Regions from separate parts of the Paenibacillus sp. FSL L8-0502 genome, predicted to be linked through region 3. Evidence: riboswitches for the same ligand, from Rfam matches in the RefSeq annotation. Region 3 holds a riboswitch; each other region holds the start of a gene.

Region 1 (4,625 bases), 1.7 Mb from region 3:
TCCGTACCGAAAGGATATTTCCGGCTGGGTGGTGCCAGACGGTTCAAAAGGTCCACTTGGAGAGGATCATGAGGAGCGACCCATGGAGCCAATAACCCAAGCAGCACGATCAGACCAAACAGTACGCCTCCTGCCAGCAAGCTCCCTTGAAAGGAAAGCCGTATCTTTTTCATTTTCAGCTTCCTCCTTAACGCAAACGTAGCCTCGGATCTATCGCCGTCTGGACCACATCCACCAAACACTGAACTCCTACAATTAAAAATACGGCGAAAATAACATACCCCTGAATCACCGGATAATCTCGCTGTGTAATCGCATCTATAAAATACTTGCCCAACCCCGGCCATGAAAAAATGGTCTCTACAATCACATTACCTGCCAGCATAAATGATAGATTGGTACCTAGCAGTGTAATTATAGGCAGAACCGCATGCCTAAATATCTCAAAAAACAGGATATGCAAACGTGAAAAGCCTCGAGCCTTCGCTGCTTTCACAAAATTCCGGTCACCCAGCTCCAGCATTTGAGCGCGCAGTACGCGTGCTTGCACAGCTCCCAAACCTGCGCCAAGAGTCAGCGCTGGGAGCACTAGATGTGTCCAGTCCTCCCTTCCCATGGATGGGAGCCAGCCCAAGCGAACGGAGAATAGATAGATCAACAGAAAACCAAACCAAAAAGAGGGGATCGACGATCCCAGCAGGGCGAACAGCCTGCCCAGACGATCCAGTGGGCCGCTGATTTTTAGCGAGGCAGCTAGCCCCAGCCCCAGCGTAAGCACCGTCATGACGGCGAAGCCCGCAGCAGCTAGCTCCACAGTAGCAGGAAGTCTGTTCCACAGTTCGGCTAGCACCGACTCCTTGGATACATACGAAGTGCCCCAATGCCCTGTGAACACATCCCGCAGCCAGTTCACATATTGAATATGAAGCGGTTCGTTTAAGCCCAGTTCCTTTCGTAGCGTCGTCAACGCCTCCTCAGAGGCAGGGATATTATGCGCGGTGAGCAAAATGGTAGCAGGGTCTCCAGGGGCCAGCCGCATCAGTACAAAAGTCAGCGTGGACACCACGAATACAATGATAAGCAGCTGCGCCACACGTTCCAGTATAAAACGAATCATAGGATACGCAGCTCGTTATTCCGCAATATCGGATTGCGCTGTAATGTAGTAATACTCGATCGGATGCGGTGTAAACCCCCCCACCCCTTTTTTCACGCCAAACACATTATCAGGATGCACAATGAACGACTGTGGCAAATCCGTATTGATGATATCCAGCGCTTGTAGTGTCATGGCATTACGCTGCGCTGTATCCTTCGCCAGCTTCAAGCTGTTCAGAATACTCTCTAGCGGTTTGGAACTATAACGGCTTACATTGGCTTCGCTTTTCGAAGAATAAAACATGTCCATAAAATATTGCGGCTCTCCTGTATGAGCAGTAAGCATACTGTACATAGCAAAATCCCAATCGTTTTTGGTCAACGCCTCGTCGATATTTTCCACCTTGCGAATCTTGACCTGGATTCCCTCTTTCAGCAATTGGCTTTGGATGACCTCAGCCATAACAGAGAGCTCCGGACGCTGAGGGAAAGTCAGCAGCGTAACCTCGAACGGCTTGCCTTGCTTAGTCCATGTCCCTTGGGCGTCCTTCTGCCAGCCATCCTTCGTCAACAGTTGCTCTGCCGTTCCGTCCAGCGCTTTACGCTCAACTTTACCGAAGGGAAGAATGCTCGGGAACGGGCTGCTTGCCTCCGTACCGAAGTCCCTCATGACGGCGCTCACAATCGATGCGCGTGGAATCAGGCTGTCCACCACCTTACGGTTCGCCACATCCTTGAATACTGGCGATTCCATATTGTACACGATCATATGGGTGCGCAAGGACGGAGCTGACAGCACTTGCAGCTTGCCGTTCTTTTTCAGTACCTCTGCGTTATCAACCGGAATATCCGTCGCTACGTCCACCTCGCCGGATTGCAGCGCCATCAGGCGCGAATTCCCGTCCGTAATGAACTTCATCGTCGCTTCAGCCAGTCGTGCCTTCTCGCCCCAATATCCGTCATAACGCTCCACGACCAACGATTGGTCCTTGTTGAACGCTTTGATTTTAAAGGCGCCTGTCATCGCTGGGTAACTCTGTTCATCTTTCATCGATGCCACATCCAGTACAATCGTCGATGGATCAGCTAGATTAGACACCAACGCCGCATTCGGCTGGTTTGTCGTGATCTTCAAGGCCAGCGGGCCGCTTACATCAATGGACTTCACATTCAGTAAATCCTTCGCCAGATGGCTTTTCTCAATAGAGCGTAACAAAGACGCTTTTACACTTGCTGCACCCATACTTTTTCCATTATGAAAAGTGACTTTATCCTGCAAGCTGAACGTCCAAACTGTAGGGCTATCCTGCTTCCACTCCTTTGCCAGCCAAGCCACAGGCTCCAGCTTTTCATTCAAACGTACCAGTGTCTCACCTGCACCGGATCGCATCACATCCCAGCTATTATCTCCATGCGGGTCAACGCCTGACGGTTTCCATGTATACGCCATTACCAGCTTTTTATCTGTCGCTGTTTGTTGTGCTGACGCGTTTTCACCCTTGCCGGAGCTATCCGACGTCCTATTGCTGGCACATCCCGAAAGAGCCATAACTGCCAGCAGCAGCATCACCCCTGTACATATCAACCATGAACGCCTACTACGACTGCTTATCATTCGATGAATCCCCCTCTATCTTGTAAAATCGCATAAACCTAACGCAAAACGCGAAAAAAGCATTCCAGACCACTTAATTAGCAGTCAGAAATGCCTTCAATATAAAATGTCAGAACTCACCTCGAAGCCAACTCCAAAAACATAGAAGGGATCAGATCGGTTTCAGACATTCCGTATGCAGCACGCCTAACCACCTCCCCAGCATCCCGTGGGTCTGACAGTGATGTCAAAACAGGCAGGTCTCCTGACTCCAGGCGTATCTTTCAGGCCTTCCCGGTTCTTCACAATTCCAGTGGCTGTTCTGAAAGCTCCAGCAGTATCCTGCTGATGCCTGTATACAGTGGCGGGCCCGTGTCGGAATCAACCGAACTTCCCTTTTAAGTGAACATGCTCAACAACTATGTACATCGTCTCTACGAAACCCCATACATAGAGTTGTCCGGCTCACACCTGTTTTCTTCCTTTATTTCTTTTCATTACGATCTTATTTTGTTGTCACAGGCTTGTCAATAAAGGCTGCACAATAATTTAAATTTGAACGATAAGGTAGAAACAAGACCTAACCTCCAATTGCGTGTACGCAATTGAAGTGTTAAAATTAGGTATAGAGTAAACCACCGTGTCCGTATACTAAAAAGAGTCTTCGCCGCGCCAACGGCAAAGACTCTTAGGACTTGAAAGGCTGTGGATCACCCACGGCGCGCTGCATAACTAATGGTTAATGCAAACGAAACCCACCGTTAGGGGCCAACCTAATTACGCGGTGGGTTTTCGCTTGTTCCGAAATTTCCGACGTAGCCAGCGATAAAGTTTACGAATACTAAACACCAGGCTTAGTAACGTAACCATCCAACGCAACACATCGTAGCACGACACAAGGTTGACCATCGGCTTCACCCCCTCTCAGGAAGCTACACCGTGGTCCGAAAACATCCACCACTATTCAAAATCCATAAGGTAAATTATACCATGATATCACCCATCACTCTAGCAAATTGTTCTAGTAGATTAATAAGCTCCTAATGTTCATTTGGAGAACTCCTTTAGCTTCTTACTCCTACTGGACTATCAAATCTGCTGTTATAAAACTGTCATTAAATGTCGTATATGTCAGGCTAATGAACTCTCGCTTATAAAAATATAGATAAATATATTCATATATTCCATTAAAAGGTTGACATAGTATGTGAGCTCATTTATGCTATCTATGGATTTACAAATTTTTCAAGGAGAAGCTTTGTATGAAAGTAAAGTATCTACCACAAGCTTTTCTAGCTGTAACGCTACTCATTTCTTGGGGAGTCGTCAGTCCAGCAATCTCTCATGCTGAGAAAGGGGAAAAAATCCCTGACCAAATGTTGGCGGGTACAATCATCCAATATGACGAGAACAATAACATGGTTGTATTGGAAAAAGGAACTCCTGTACCTGAACCACAAAAATCTCTAGCTGCTGTTGCTCCACTTACTGCTGAACAACAAATTGAGCTACAAAAAGAAGAGGCACTAATTAAGGAAATCAAAGAAGAAGCCAAATCACTGCCGGTATATCATATTGACAACCCTGAACCTCAGCCTGGTTTAAAAGTAATTTATGATGGTGAAGGTTACATCAAAGATATTATCTTACCTGATCAAAAGGAAAATGCGATTACAACTAATAGTGTTTCACTTCAGGCATTACCACGCGGTACACGCAAAGCACCTGGGACTTATACATACGGAGCGCATAATAATGAAATTGTCATTACCGGAACTTCGAATGGCAAGGTTCAAGGCACAGGTAGAGGGACAAATTTTACGGACTCAACTGGTGAGAATTCCAATTCACTAAAAAGAGGCGACTGTGCAACAAAAGGGGCTATTGATAACCCTGAGTTTGGAACAAAAATCTCCGTAAGAAATATTGACAA
Region 2 (4,625 bases), 2.0 Mb from region 3:
CGTATACAAATTCCACCTGCGGATATTTCGCCTTTGCCCGGTCAATAGCCATCGGAATATCAATTTTGGCATGTACCGCTGCGAACAAAATAATCGGAATAAGAACGACACGCGTCGCCCCTTTCTCCACACAAGTTTGCATCCCATCAGCAATGCTGGGACGTGCCAGCTCCAAGAAACAGGTTTCCACGCACATATCCGGTACCCGATCTGCCACTGCCTGTGCAAATTCCAGCAGTTCCTGGTTCCCCTCCGGGTCCCGACTTCCATGTCCAACCAACAATATTGCATCCACTGCTGTTGTTTCCTCCTCTTTAATAGGGATAGCCTGCATGACGCCCTATTTTATATATATGCTTGTATCCCGTTCATCAGGCCTTCAGTCCATTAATCACCACAAACCGCATTCACTTCTACCGTTACTGGTGCATCTTCATGCCGGAACCCCGCAACGACACCTACACGCTTAAAAAATTTATGAAAGCGCTCATTCGGATGTCCTTTTTCCTTATATTCAGCGATGACATGCTCCACGATGTCCGTAATCTGATCACCCGGAATTCCTTCCGCTACAGGCTGAGCGGCATGAGCATTGCGGCCGAATTTTTTGCCACCGAGGAAGAGATCGTACCCACCCTTGCGATAGACGATTCCGATATCCTCCAGTACGGCTCCATAGCAGGCCATACCGCATCCGTTCAAAGCAATGCTCGTTTCCTTGGGTGCCTGTAATCCGCCAAGTACAACCTGTAAATGCTCAGCCACAGGCACAGCGTCATCCTTCTCCATATTGCAGAAGTCGCACGCCTTTACCTTAAACACATCGCCAATCGGCATGACAATGAATCGTTCATCCCGCAGCCGCCCGACCAGTTCCTCGGGGTCTGCACACGGCACGCGCAGCACGATCTGATGATCCGGCGTGTATTCCAGCTCGCCATCATCACCCGCTACCTCGGCGAGCAGCGCCATCTGACGAGCGGTGAACTTCTTGTTTCCCACACCCGGGGAAACGCCCACCTCAAATAGCGCAGGCTTGCCAAAGCCGCCTGTCGCCATCACGGCCGGGGCTCCCGCTCCGGCCACCGCTGACGTTCCGGCGGTGCTCTTGGCGGCAGGCGCTTGCCCGCTCCAGCGAGCGTTGGCTTCGCCAGGCAGCTTACCGCCGATAGCGAGGCGGCTTAGCGCCTCTGCCGCCAGCGATGCCGGGGCTACGCCGGTTTGCACAGCAGTCGTTGCCTGCACGGCAGCCATCGCTTGCGGGCGTGCCTGCGTGGCAACCGCAGCGCCGCTCGCGGAGGGTCCAGCGGGCGTAGTGGGGGCTGCGCCTGCCTGCGGTGTATCCTCTTGCGCGCCCAGCGACCACGGCTCCGCTTCCGTGCGGAGCCGCTGATGTGGCTTGAGCGCCTGCTCGGTCGCATCCAGCGTGTATTTGCGCTGATATCCGCGCGGAGTCACGATCAAGCCGTCATACACCGTCGTCGAGGAATTGCCGATGATTACAGTCGTCAGCATCCCGATGTCGTGGTTCAGCATATCTTCCAGCGTCGTTACAATAACTTGCTGACGTTCACGATAAGCACTCTTCACCAGCCCAACCGGAGTTTGCGGATCGCGGTAACGCAGCAAAATGGACTGCGTCTCCACAATCTGGCGGGTACGCCGGCCACTGCGCGGATTATATAATGCAATCACAAAATCGGCCGAAGCCGCTGCTTCTACGCGCTTCACAATCGTTTCCCATGGGGTCAGATGATCACTCAGACTAATTGTGCACGCATCATGCATAACTGGCGCCCCCAACAGTGATGCACAGGACTGAATAGCCGAGATCCCCGGCACGACTTCTACTTCAACTCCGTCCTCGCGTCGCCAGCCTTTTTGCATCAGCACTTCGTACACCAGCCCTGCCATGCCATAGACTCCTGCATCTCCACTGGAAATGACGGCTACCTTCTTGCCCATCTCTGCTTGGCGAACCGCCTCCTGCGCACGGCTCACTTCCTCTGTCATCCCTGTACGTACAATCTCCTGTCCGTTCAACAACGGACGGATCAAATCAACATAGGTATTGTAGCCGATAATGACCTCACTTTCGGCCAGCGCATCCAGCGCCCGTTTTGTGATATGTTCCATATCTCCTGGTCCAAATCCAATCACCAACAATTTTCCTAATGGGCTCATCGGGCTCCTCCTATTCATCCTTTTCAGGGCAGCTATGCTATCTATTCCAATGATTTTTGGACATCCTGTAACTCAAAAAAGCCCCATCCTACCCGGATGGGGCTTCTATGTACGTATCTCTCATCAGACGAACAAACAGCGTAAGAAGACACGATTTGTCTTCCTCCAGCCTGCCGTTGTTTTCCATCTGTCTGTTTACGCTTCAAACGCTGCTGCACGTTCATATCCACGCAAACCTCTAGCCAACATGGAAAAAGCAACGTGTGCCTGATTTCCTGATTTCGTACACCCATCCTCTCCGCGAAGGTTAACGGTGCATACAGATCAAGGTAGGTCTCCTGGCTTGGCATCAACGGATTCTTTCGTCTTCCCCGTTTTTCACGAGTGACCAATTAAAAAAATCCTCTTCCTTACAGTGGCGGGACCGCTCGGGATTTGCACCCGATTCCCTGTTACCCTTTGCTCAACCGCAAAGGCACCTTGTCTGTCCGCTATTTGATTATGGGTCTTATCATAACCTTGCCTCAATCAGTTGTGCAAGCACGAAAAACGCTTTATTTTAAGTTCTCTGCTTTCTTTTTTAACATATGTAGCAATTCGTCCGGGTCCGCAGAGATACTCAGTAGCGCTGGATGATCAGCTCCGGTAAACCCTTCCTGAACGCTATGACGTACCATTTCTATCAACGGGTCAAAATATCCATTTACATTCAGCAGCCCAATAGGCTTGCGATGAATGCCAATTTGCGCCCAGCACAATACCTCGAACAGCTCCTCAAAGGTTCCCAAACCACCCGGAAGGGCAATAAAAGCATCGGCCATCTCGCTCATTGCCGCTTTACGCTCATGCATGCTTGCTACCTCAATAAACTCGGTAACTCCCCGATGTACGATCTCTGCATCGAATAACAGGGTGGGCATAATACCGGTGACCTGACCGTCACCCGCCAGCAGTCCATCCGCCACCTCTCCCATCAACCCCCTGCTAGAGCCACCATAGATCAGACGGATATGATGGCGAGCCATGGCTTCCCCCAGCTTGCCTGCCGCCTCAACATATACCGATGAATGTCCAGGTCTGGACCCGGCAAATACGCAAATAGAATTCATTAACGTCTCAGCTCCTGTCCTCAAGTATCATGCATCGAAACTTATTCATTATATTAGACAAATATTTTCGCTATAACAAAAAACTTTATCGATGCATGTCCAACAAAAAAAGATAAAGACCTCGTAGGCCCTTATCTTTATTTTACTCTGGATTAGTAAATATAAGTTCATTTTCTGCTTACAGCACTATCATTTTCTAACTCATTTCAAATGACCGTTCACACTCTTCAGACCGTAGCCATGCGCCGAATCACGATGTTCAAAATATTTGCCCAGCTCCACCATCATCGCGCCCATGCGTTCTTCAGTTGGGAACACGATTCGTTCAATCCCTTCTTCCACAATGGACTGTGCGGTCACTTTGCCTACCGATACAGCAATGACATCTTCACGAAAAGCTTCCAGCAAATCTTCAATTCGGTTTTGCTCTCTGGCATATTGGGCCAAAAATCGAATTTGCGGACCACTTGTGAACGTAACAGCATCAACATTACGATGGATAACATCCTCTAGTAACGCCTGCAATTTTGCTTCCTCAGGTGGGATATGCTTATAAGGAAGTACCTGGCGGGTCACTGCCCCCTGCTCGTCCAGCCATTTTACCAACCGTGGGGCTGGATCGCCATGCAGTTGCAACAGCACTTCCTTCCCCTTCAGATCGTATGGGGCGAAAGCTCCTGTCAATCCGATCAAACTTCCGTCCTCGTCTCGTACTGCTGGCGTAAAGCCACGCTTTTTGAGTCCATTGACCGTCTTGTAGCCCCGCGCTGCAATGTTGGAAGATTGCAGCAACTCTATAATCTGCTCAGCCACACCCATATCCTCTGCCATATCGAACAGGGCATCCAGCCCCATGCCTGTCGTGAAGATGTACCAGTCCGGAGGGTTCTTTACCCACGATACAACAGCGTTGCGCAGCTCGATATCATCTAGAAAAACAGTGCCCTGGGCCGGACGATGTACTGGCTCCCCTCCCATCTTCACAACTAGCAGCGCCATTTCGTCTGCTTTACGGGGACCAGCAAGAGCGACTCTCTTACCTGCCATGCGTTGTGCCATTCTGTTTCCTCCCTAGTAGAAGTCGTATTTCTTTCTACCAAGTATACAATCAGAGGGGTAAAAGACAAATAAGAATTACTTTTTCGATGAATACAGTAATCTTATAAGTGGGTGTGTCCTGTTCTATCTCCCTGCCGGCTTTCTAGCTGACTACTGCTATCCCGCTCTCCGTTAGATGCCTTATCATCTCCGCCTTTCCCTTTAGATTTGGGTCGGAGCAACATCCATAGTACCAAGGGCATAAGTACAAAAAAAATGATCATCACCGCGGTC
Region 3 (4,625 bases):
ATAGGTCGTAGGCTCGTCCAGCAGCAATATTCGTGGCTCCTGCACCATTACTTTTGCTAAAGCTACACGCTGTCGCTGTCCCCCACTCAAACGGTCTAATGCTCTGTCCGCCAGCGTGGTAAGACCCAATCGCTCCAGCACGCGATCCGCGATCGCCTCCACATCAACACCCTTTTCCCTGCCTAGCCAGTCCTGATGGGGAAAACGTCCCATTTCTACGACTTCCCTGACGGTGTATCCCACGGGAGGAAGCCCTTCCTGTTGGAGTACGGCTATGAGTCGGGAAAGCTCTTTCCTGCTGTAGCTACCGACCTTTTTGCCATAGATATGAACGTTTCCCGAAGTTGGCTGATCTACACCGGAAAGCAAATGCAACAAGGTCGATTTTCCACTGCCGTTCGGACCAATAATCCCCCACCAAGTTCCTTCGTCGACGCTCCAGCTTATATTTTTTAAAGCATGGAACTCTCCATAGGCACGTGTCAGACCCACTACCTCTAATGCCCGATCACGCACCTTCTGTGATTCACTTTGTTCTGTCACAGCAGTCCCCCCCTGCGCAGCTTCTTGTTTCGGTACAGGAGATATGCGAAGAACGGTGCCCCAACAAAGGCCGTCATCACGCCCAGAGGAATTTCTGTGGGGGCTAACAATGTGCGAGCCGCCGTATCTGCCCAAGCCATAAAAACAGCTCCGCCGAGCGCAGATAATGGAACAATCATACGGTAATCAGGACCTGTCACCAGACGAATGATATGCGGTACAACGAGTCCAACAAAGCCAATCACGCCACACACCGAGACAGCGGCTGCTGTCAGCAGCGTGGAAATAATCAGAACAGATAGCTTCGTCGCATCTACATGAACTCCCATGTGCGCCGCCTGACGTTCACCCAAAGCCAAAATATTCAGCACACGTGCCCGGTTCCATAGAAATACCAGCCCTATGACCACATAAGGTAAAAGGATTCCTGTATATGACCAACCGCGCAGACTAAGACTTCCCATCGTCCAGTACAATATTTCATTGACCGTCTCCTTCGACATGGCTGTCAGAAAGGAAACAACCGCTCCCAGAAAGGATTGCATCACCACACCCGACAAAATGAGACTTTGTGTCGGAATTTTCCCACCTTCCCGTGCCAACGTCAGCACCATCCACAGCGTAAGCATTCCGGTCGTAAATGCCACTAGCGGCAGCGTCCATATGCCAACAAATGAAAATTGAAGGCCCCAATAAATCAGTACTGCCGCTCCTACCGAAGCCCCCGAGGATACCCCCAGTGTATACGGATCAGCCAAAGGATTACGCAGCACACCCTGAAATCCGGCTCCCGCCAGCGCCAGCGCTGCTCCTACCAACATTCCCAGTAACACTCGTGGCAATCTGACCTTCAAAATAATCTGCTCTGAGGATGTATTCCAATCCGGTGTAAACGTATCGCCTAACCACGGTAGGTGGTTAACCAGAATGCCCGTGATTTGGCTGACCGGAAGCTTGGCCGAGCCGATGCCAAGACAGAGCAGCAGCGTCAGCAACAGCAGGACAAGACCTGTCCCTCCAAAGCCGATCAGTTTACGGTTCATTTGAAAATTTCAGGATACACGCCCTTGGCCACTTCCTTGAGACCTTCCGTTACGCGTGGACCCGGACGACTGATCAAATTATCATCCACGGCAAATACCCGGTTGTGGCGAACAGCCGATATTTGATCCCATCCACTGCGAGCTTTAATGATATCACCGAGCGTCTGGCCCGTTTTGTCGTCCTTGACACTTTTGCTGTACAAAATCACGTCAGGGTTCGCAGCAATAATATTTTCTTCACTAATTTGGTACCACCCCTTCTGCGTGGCACCTACATTTTCGCCGCCCGCCAACGTAATCAGCTCGTCCATAAACTCGCCTTTACCCACTGTCCAGCCTGGTGAAAACTCGACGTATACCCGCAGCTTCTGCCCTTTACCGATATTTTTAATTCCTTCTTTTACTTCTGCTACATCTGCTCTCATCTTGTCAGTCACCGCTCTTGCTTCTCTCTGATGATCGGTGATTTTCCCATACAATTCGATGTTAGCCATGACATCTTCCACTGTCTTCGGTTCCGTTTTAAAAATCATAATTCCCATGTCGCGCAGCTTGGTCGTAGCCTGTTCACTAAGTGATATCCCTGCAAAAACGACTTCCGGGTTCGCAGCAATGATCGCCTCTTCGTTTGGTTTCATAATACCGCCCACTTTAGGCTTTTTCGTAGCTGCTTCCGGGTAATCAGAGTAGTCGGAGACGCCGACAATTTCCTTATCCAGCCCAATGGCGAACAACGCCTCGGTTTCTGCCGGGGAGACGGAAACGATTTTATCCGGCGCTTTTTTGAATGTAAATTCCTGTCCTGTTGCATCTTTAACTGTGAGCGGGTAAACCGTTTTGCCCGGAGGCTCTTGTGCGTTTACTGCCTGTCCCGGCTGCTGTGAAGAAGCCTGACCCTCTTTATTTTCTGCATTTTTTCCATTAGCGCCACATGCACTCAGCACAACTGCCAAAATCAGAGCCAATAGACCTGTTGTCCACACCTTTATTTTTTTTCCTGCCATGATTTGCACCCCTTCATAAATAAATCGTTAAGAGCGTTACTTGAACATCATCAGATATCTTCTAAATCTAGCCTTCTTTTCCTATCAAAAACCCCCGCATCCTCATATCAGGACACAGGGGTCACGTTAGCGCAGATCGTGCGCAGGCGGCAGCTTCTTTCCGCATGGACAGTCACTGCGAACACGTCATCCTTTCCTCGAAGGATTATGGTGACAGGCGGACGGGCAGGTATCCTGACTTATGGTAAAATACATGTCCTGAAATTCTTTCATATGCTTAGTAACATTTAAAGAGGACTAACGGGCATGTTTCCATTTACAGTGGCGGGACCGCGCCGGATTCACACCGACTTCCCTTTTAACAGCGCAGGGAGGGAAACCATAGTTTCATCACGCTGCGCCGACCTCGTCTGCTGGATATTTGATGTAGTGGTAGTCAAGCCGTTCTTTTACTTGATGATTATAGGTTAAAATGAGGCGGCTTACAACCCAAACAGCCTCTTTATCCGCTGGTGTCTAACCTAATGAGGAAGCATTTCCGCTATGTAATTGTGCGGTCCTGCCAGCCTCAATTGAATCCTTAATGCTTCTCCCGGCTTCGGATTCAGACTCCAAAAATCATGGCCCGGTATCAGCATGCAAGCTAGCTGACGAATTACGCCACCATGCGTAACGACCAAAACAGAGGGCGACGTAGCAGTCAAATCCATGGGTTGAACTTCCATAGCAACACGCCATTCATACAGAGAGTCAAGAAATTTGCGCAGACGATTTACAAAATCTGTCCAAGACTCTCCACCAGGTGGGGTGATCCGTTGCGGCTCATCAATCCAAGCCCGATACAACGACACATCCTTGAGCATGTCATACGTTTTTCCATCCCACTCGCCAAAATGAAGCTCTCGCAGACATGGTTCCATCATAGGAGGCATAGTAGATAGGGAACGCCCAGACGTCAACTCTGATTCCGGCACAATGATCTGCAAGGTCTGGCGACATCGCATTAAGTCGCTGCAATAGATTCGAGCAAAGGACTGACCTTGCAATTTTTCCTGCAAAGGCTTTAATTCCTGCTCTGCCCCCGGTAGCAAACCTAAGTCGGAGTGTCCCAGATATCGACGTTCCTTGTTCCATAAGGTTGTGCCGTGACGAACTAACACGAGCTCCATATCCCAATGCAGATCTTCTTTAGCATCATACGGCACCTTATCCTCCTGTGAGTTCGGTCTTTGTGCGTATTCTACTGTCCTTTTTGCTGCTATATCTTGTTTCAAGAAATGTCACTTCCTGCTCGATCATTATTCAGTGTGTCACTCCTCACCCTCACCGCACCCATCCCAAGGCAAAACAACCTGCGGCTCCTAACAAACACAATCCTACAAACATACTGGACACGGCGAACATCAGCTGGATCGTATGCCGTATATCTTTCGACTCTAGCGGTCGTATCCAATCCCCCATGTATGCACGAAAGGAGCGCACGCCATGATACACATTATATCCTCCAAGACGAATCCCCAATGCACCAGCAACAGCCGATTCCGGGAAGCCACTGTTCGGACTTGGGTGCAGACGAGCGTCTCGCTTGACTGTGCGCCAGCTTCTTGCAGCATCTCGTTTGTACATCCACGCCGCTATCACAAGCATTGCCGCTGTCAGGCGTGCTGGAATGTAGTTAGCCACATCATCTAGACGTGCTGAAGCCCAGCCTAAATGCAGATACTTTTCATTTTTGTAGCCAACCATGGAATCGAGCGTATTCACAGCACGATAAGCCAGCGCCAAGGGTGCTCCCCCGATCAAGGCATAAAAAAGCGGGGAAATAATCGCGTCCACGATATTTTCAGCGACCGTTTCAACCGTACCGCGTACAATCTCAGGCTCATCAAGTTGCTGCGTATCCCGCCCGACTATCATGCCCAGCTCCCGCCGTGCCGCAGCCAGGTCATCCGCCTGCAACGCTCGGTAGACTGCCATTCCTGCATCCTTTAGTCCTTTGGAAGCAATCGTGGTCGCAATCAGCACTATTTCTGCG
Region 4 (4,625 bases), 2.0 Mb from region 3:
TGCAACGCTGGTGCGATATCATACATTGAGCTGGACGGTAATGCGCGGAATAACCCGGATGCGTTTCTTAAAATTGTTCAATACGCGCTGCATCAGAATATCGGCTACTTCTCCATCAACCATCCGGTGGATCGTTGTACAGAATGCGGTTATGAAGGGATTATCGGGACAAGCTGCCCCCAATGTGGCACAGATGAGGAGCACACACACTTTCAGCGCTTACGTCGGGTAACCGGATATCTGACAGGGGATTATACCGTTCGCTTTAATGCTGCAAAACAGGCAGAAGTTCGAGACCGGGTGAAACATAAGTGAATTTGTGTGGCTACATTCCGGAATCTCTGAACGAAGGATACGGCCTGCGCACCGTCGTGTTCATTAGCGGTTGCCGTCATGCCTGTCCCGGATGCTTTAATCCAGCGTCGTGGAGCTTCCGTGCAGGTGAGCCATTCACACCCCAACGACAACAGGAAGTCATTCGTGACATCATGGATAATCCGTTGTTGGATGGACTGACTCTCTGCGGGGGAGACCCGTTTTTCTCAGCAGCAGAATGCTCGCAATTTGTGCGCGACTTCCGTGCGGCCTGTCCCGACCGAACCGTGTGGGCTTACACTGGCTTTGTCTATGAAGATCTACTCACAGATCAGGAGCGACAGGAGCTAGCGCTTTTGTGCGATGTGATTGTGGATGGTCGTTTTGTAGAACAGCAAAAGGACCTGACCCTTCCCTTCCGGGGCAGTCGCAACCAGCGTCTGGTAGATGTAAAAGCCAGCATTCAGGCAGGTTACACCGTTTCATTGACTTAAGGCGAAGGTTACTCGGCAAATGCTATATCTAATCTAGGACAAGTCTCCATCATGGATGAGGCTTGTCTTTTTTTGCATATCCCTAACAGATTCCATTGTAGTTTCTATTGCGCATCCTGCAAGTTTCACTTATGATGGTGAACAAGTATACGAGTGCATAATTATTCGTCATACCTTAACCGCATAGCTTGGAGATAGGTGTCTGTTCTATTCAGATCAGGCTTAAAAGGGAAGCCGGTGCAAATCCGGCACGGTCCCGCCACTGTAAACGGGGAACTTTCAGCTGTTCATACAACCACTGGTCCACAGACCGGGAAGGGATGCTGAGAGTCATGATCCGTAAGTCAGGAGACCTGCCTATTTTAACAACATCGCAAGTACCTACGGAAGATAGGGAGGTGTTAAGAGCAGTCGCCGTATTTTTGATTTTTTAATCACGGAGGCATTCTTTCCCCTACTTATTTTTAACTCTGGGGGGAAGAATGCCTTTTTTGGTACGTAAAAATAAAACAGCCACCCACTAGGAGGAAAAGTACATGTCCGTCATTGAATGGCCTGAATTGTCCGGCTTAATTAGCAGTAATCTAGGATATCCGCGTATCGGCGAAAACCGGGAATGGAAGAAAGCACTGGAACGCTTCTGGAACGGCAGTATTAGCGAAAGCGAACTGCAAACGGAAATGAAAAGATTACGGTTGGAGCATCTGAGCAAGCAGCGTGACAAGGGGATTGATCGCATTCCTGTCGGAGACTTCTCCTATTATGATCACATGCTGGATACATCTGTGATGTTTGGTCTCGTACCCGAACGGTTCAACCATCGTCCCGCAGGTCCGATTCCTCTGTCCGTGTATTTCGGGATCGCTCGTGGACAGAAGGGAGCAACCGCCAGTGAAATGACCAAATGGATGAACACCAATTATCACTACATCGTTCCTGAATTGGCAAACGCAGTCCCGGTGTTCACTGAAAATAAACCTTTACGGGCTTATCGTGAAGCAAAACAAGAGCTAGGCATTGATGGGAAACCGGTCCTCATCGGCCCCTATTCATTCGTTACCCTTTCCAAAGGCTATGATCGCAAGGAGCTTGCTTCTATTATAAGAACCTTCCTGCCTTTATACACCCGTGTCCTGTCTGAACTAGCAGCAGAAGGTGTTCAGTGGGTCCAAATCGATGAACCTGTCCTGACCACCTCATTCCCAGTAGAGGATCTGGACATTATTCAGGAAGTCTATGAAGCTTTGGCCCAAGCTGCGCCCTCTTTAAATATAATGCTGCAAACTTACTTTGGCAGCCTGGACCATTATGAGCGTCTGTCCGCACTTCCGGTACAGGGACTGGGTCTTGATTTTGTGTATGATGATGGCGAAAATCTCCAGCATATATTGCAGTATGGTTTCCCTAAAGGAAAAACGCTGGGCGCTGGGGTCATTGACGGGCGCAATATATGGCGCAGCGACCTTAACGCTGTGGCTACCCTGCTGGGTCAGTTAGCAGAACAGACCACTGCCGAGCAGCTTATCGTACAGCCATCATGCAGTCTGCTGCATGTGCCAGTCAGTCTGGAAGCAGAGCACAAGCTGGATCGAGAACTGGTGCAAGCGCTGGCTTTTGCCGATGAAAAGCTTGAGGAAATCGCCGTCCTGACGGCTGCACTTGGCAAACACGATCCATCCGCACTCACCAAGCTTGGACAAAGTGCAGATGCGGTAGCCCGTTTCAACAGCTCAGCGGCACGCGTACAAACAGCTGACGATCTGGCTGACTTGCTGGCAAAGGAGCCTCTAACACGCAGCGTTCCTTTCGCCGAGCGTCGTGAGATTCAGCAAAATAAGCTGAAGTTGCCTCCACTGCCTACGACGACCATTGGTAGCTTCCCGCAAACCGCCGAGATCCGCAAGGCCCGCCTGCACTATCGCAAAGGAGAATGGTCTGCCGAGCAATACCGGACGTTCATCCAACAGCAAATCAAGGAATGGATTGATATTCAGGAGGACATTGGCATTGACGTGCTTGTACACGGGGAATTTGAGCGGACCGATATGGTTGAATTTTTTGGCGAAAAGCTGAACGGTTTTGCTTTTACACAAAACGGATGGGTGCAGTCCTACGGCTCCCGCTGTGTCAAACCGCCGATTATATACGGAGACGTCTCCTTCGATCAGCCCATGACTGTGGAAGAAACGGCATTCGCTCAATCGTTAACTTCCAAGCCTGTTAAGGGAATGCTTACAGGCCCTGTGACCATTTTGAACTGGTCTTTTGAACGTAATGATATTCCGCGAAGCCAAGTTGCTTTACAACTGGCTCTGGCATTACGGGCAGAGGTAGAGGCACTGGAACAAGCGGGCATCAGCATGATTCAGGTCGATGAACCCGCAATTCGTGAAGGGCTTCCGCTGAAAAAAGAACAACAGCAAGCCTATCTGGATTGGGCAGTTCAAGCCTTCCTTGTGACCACGGCCACCGTTGAACCTGCGACCCAAATCCATACGCATATGTGCTATTCCGAATTTCAGCATATGATTCAGTCCATCTCCGACATGGATGCCGACGTTATATCTATTGAAACTTCGCGAAGCCACGGAGAACTGATTGTCAGCTTTGAAGATCAGGTATACGACAAAGGCATCGGTCTGGGCGTGTACGATATCCACAGTCCGCGCATCCCCGATGTATCTGAAATGCTAAGCATGATCCAGCGTGCCTTGCGCGTACTGCCATCTGATTTGTTCTGGGTTAATCCGGATTGTGGTCTGAAAACCCGCACCAAGGAAGAATCTGTCGCCGCCTTGCGACAAATGGTACAAGCGGCTCAAGCAGCCCGAGCTGCACTGGCTGTATCCAACTAATTTTTTTATCGTATCGAATCGCGCCATCATTTTGAGCTTATCCTGTCCCCTTTCCGGCCTTTTTGCTAAAAGCCAGGAAGGGGATTTATTCTAGATCATATAATGTATATACGCCTTGAATATGCTCCGTTTTCATCTGTTTCATATGTACGCCTAAGCCATGTTCTCGATCCCAGGAGCAACTAAAATTCAAATATAGTTCATCCTTTGCCGATGAGTCGGAAATCAGTACAGACATAAGCTGTATTCGATCCAACAATTGTTCCGGCCGCTCCACATAAGGCGCATATTCGTCTGGGTCCTCTCCCCATGTACTGTAAGCATTCCGATACTTTTCCACGATGCCAGCATAATGATGGTGTATGGATTCCAACACTTGAGGATGAATAGCTGATGAATATTCCATATACTGCTCCCATGTCTTTTTTTGCAACTGTGTAGGTTCTTCTATCGTCTGTGCCTGTTCTTCGGAGTCGGCTCCCACGATAAATTCGACTTCTACTTCCGAGGGTTGCCCGCAAAAATTAAGTTGTACTACACCACGCAGAACAATCTCCTCAGATACATCCCAAGATTCATCATCCTGTTCCAGTTCCATATACCACTGTTTCCAATCCATCCTTTACCCACCTCTTCATAAAAAGTATCTTTAACCGTATTGAATACTTTACAATCTATCATTTTAATGAATGAAATTAAAGCGGCATCCTATCTGTGCTTCCAGCCATATTTCGATGAATTCCCAAATAAAAATACTTTTTTCTACAACATTCGCTACTCAATAAAGCCTCCAAGGAAGGAAATCTGTCCATTTTGACACAAATATTTTATTATTAAAAATTTAGTACCTTGCATTAATCAGTACATGATGTTAAATTATACCTGACTACTGTTCTATAATTAGTACCCGTGACAAATTATGCACAAACACACGTTTCTTTCCCTTATTCCGAACGACACC

The links. Region 3 has a riboswitch for cobalamin ahead of NSQ57_RS06955 (cobalamin-binding protein). Riboswitches for the same ligand answer to the same signal wherever they lie in the genome.
Region 1: linked by a shared signal. The riboswitch ahead of NSQ57_RS24595 (ABC transporter substrate-binding protein) and the one ahead of NSQ57_RS06955 (cobalamin-binding protein) in region 3 are both predicted to bind cobalamin.
Region 2: linked by a shared signal. The riboswitch ahead of cobJ (precorrin-3B C(17)-methyltransferase) and the one ahead of NSQ57_RS06955 (cobalamin-binding protein) in region 3 are both predicted to bind cobalamin.
Region 4: linked by a shared signal. The riboswitch ahead of metE (5-methyltetrahydropteroyltriglutamate--homocysteine S-methyltransferase) and the one ahead of NSQ57_RS06955 (cobalamin-binding protein) in region 3 are both predicted to bind cobalamin.

The regions. Positions count from the first base shown of each region.
Region 1 covers NZ_CP151958.1:5,614,594-5,619,218, forward strand. Annotated here, with positions in the region: gene NSQ57_RS24585 (ABC transporter permease subunit) at 1-173, opposite strand, end outside; gene nikB (nickel ABC transporter permease) at 188-1,117, opposite strand; gene NSQ57_RS24595 (ABC transporter substrate-binding protein) at 1,133-2,713, opposite strand; cobalamin riboswitch at 2,930-3,130, opposite strand; gene NSQ57_RS24600 (hypothetical protein) at 3,955-4,625, shown strand, end outside.
Region 2 covers NZ_CP151958.1:5,364,879-5,369,503, forward strand. Annotated here, with positions in the region: gene NSQ57_RS23445 (sirohydrochlorin chelatase) at 1-295, opposite strand, end outside; gene cobJ (precorrin-3B C(17)-methyltransferase) at 388-2,184, opposite strand; cobalamin riboswitch at 2,495-2,682, opposite strand; gene NSQ57_RS23455 (TIGR00730 family Rossman fold protein) at 2,739-3,293, opposite strand; gene NSQ57_RS23460 (uroporphyrinogen-III synthase) at 3,495-4,352, opposite strand; gene NSQ57_RS23465 (endospore germination permease) at 4,454-4,625, opposite strand, start outside.
Region 3 covers NZ_CP151958.1:1,566,139-1,570,763, reverse strand. Annotated here, with positions in the region: gene NSQ57_RS06965 (ABC transporter ATP-binding protein) at 1-543, opposite strand, end outside; gene NSQ57_RS06960 (iron ABC transporter permease) at 540-1,586, opposite strand; gene NSQ57_RS06955 (cobalamin-binding protein) at 1,583-2,590, opposite strand; cobalamin riboswitch at 2,797-2,989, opposite strand; gene NSQ57_RS06950 (histidine phosphatase family protein) at 3,112-3,864, opposite strand; gene cbiB (adenosylcobinamide-phosphate synthase CbiB) at 3,914-4,625, opposite strand, start outside.
Region 4 covers NZ_CP151958.1:5,394,496-5,399,120, forward strand. Annotated here, with positions in the region: gene NSQ57_RS23580 (anaerobic ribonucleoside triphosphate reductase) at 1-315, shown strand, start outside; gene nrdG (anaerobic ribonucleoside-triphosphate reductase activating protein) at 312-809, shown strand; cobalamin riboswitch at 989-1,185, shown strand; gene metE (5-methyltetrahydropteroyltriglutamate--homocysteine S-methyltransferase) at 1,346-3,664, shown strand; gene NSQ57_RS23595 (hypothetical protein) at 3,750-4,283, opposite strand.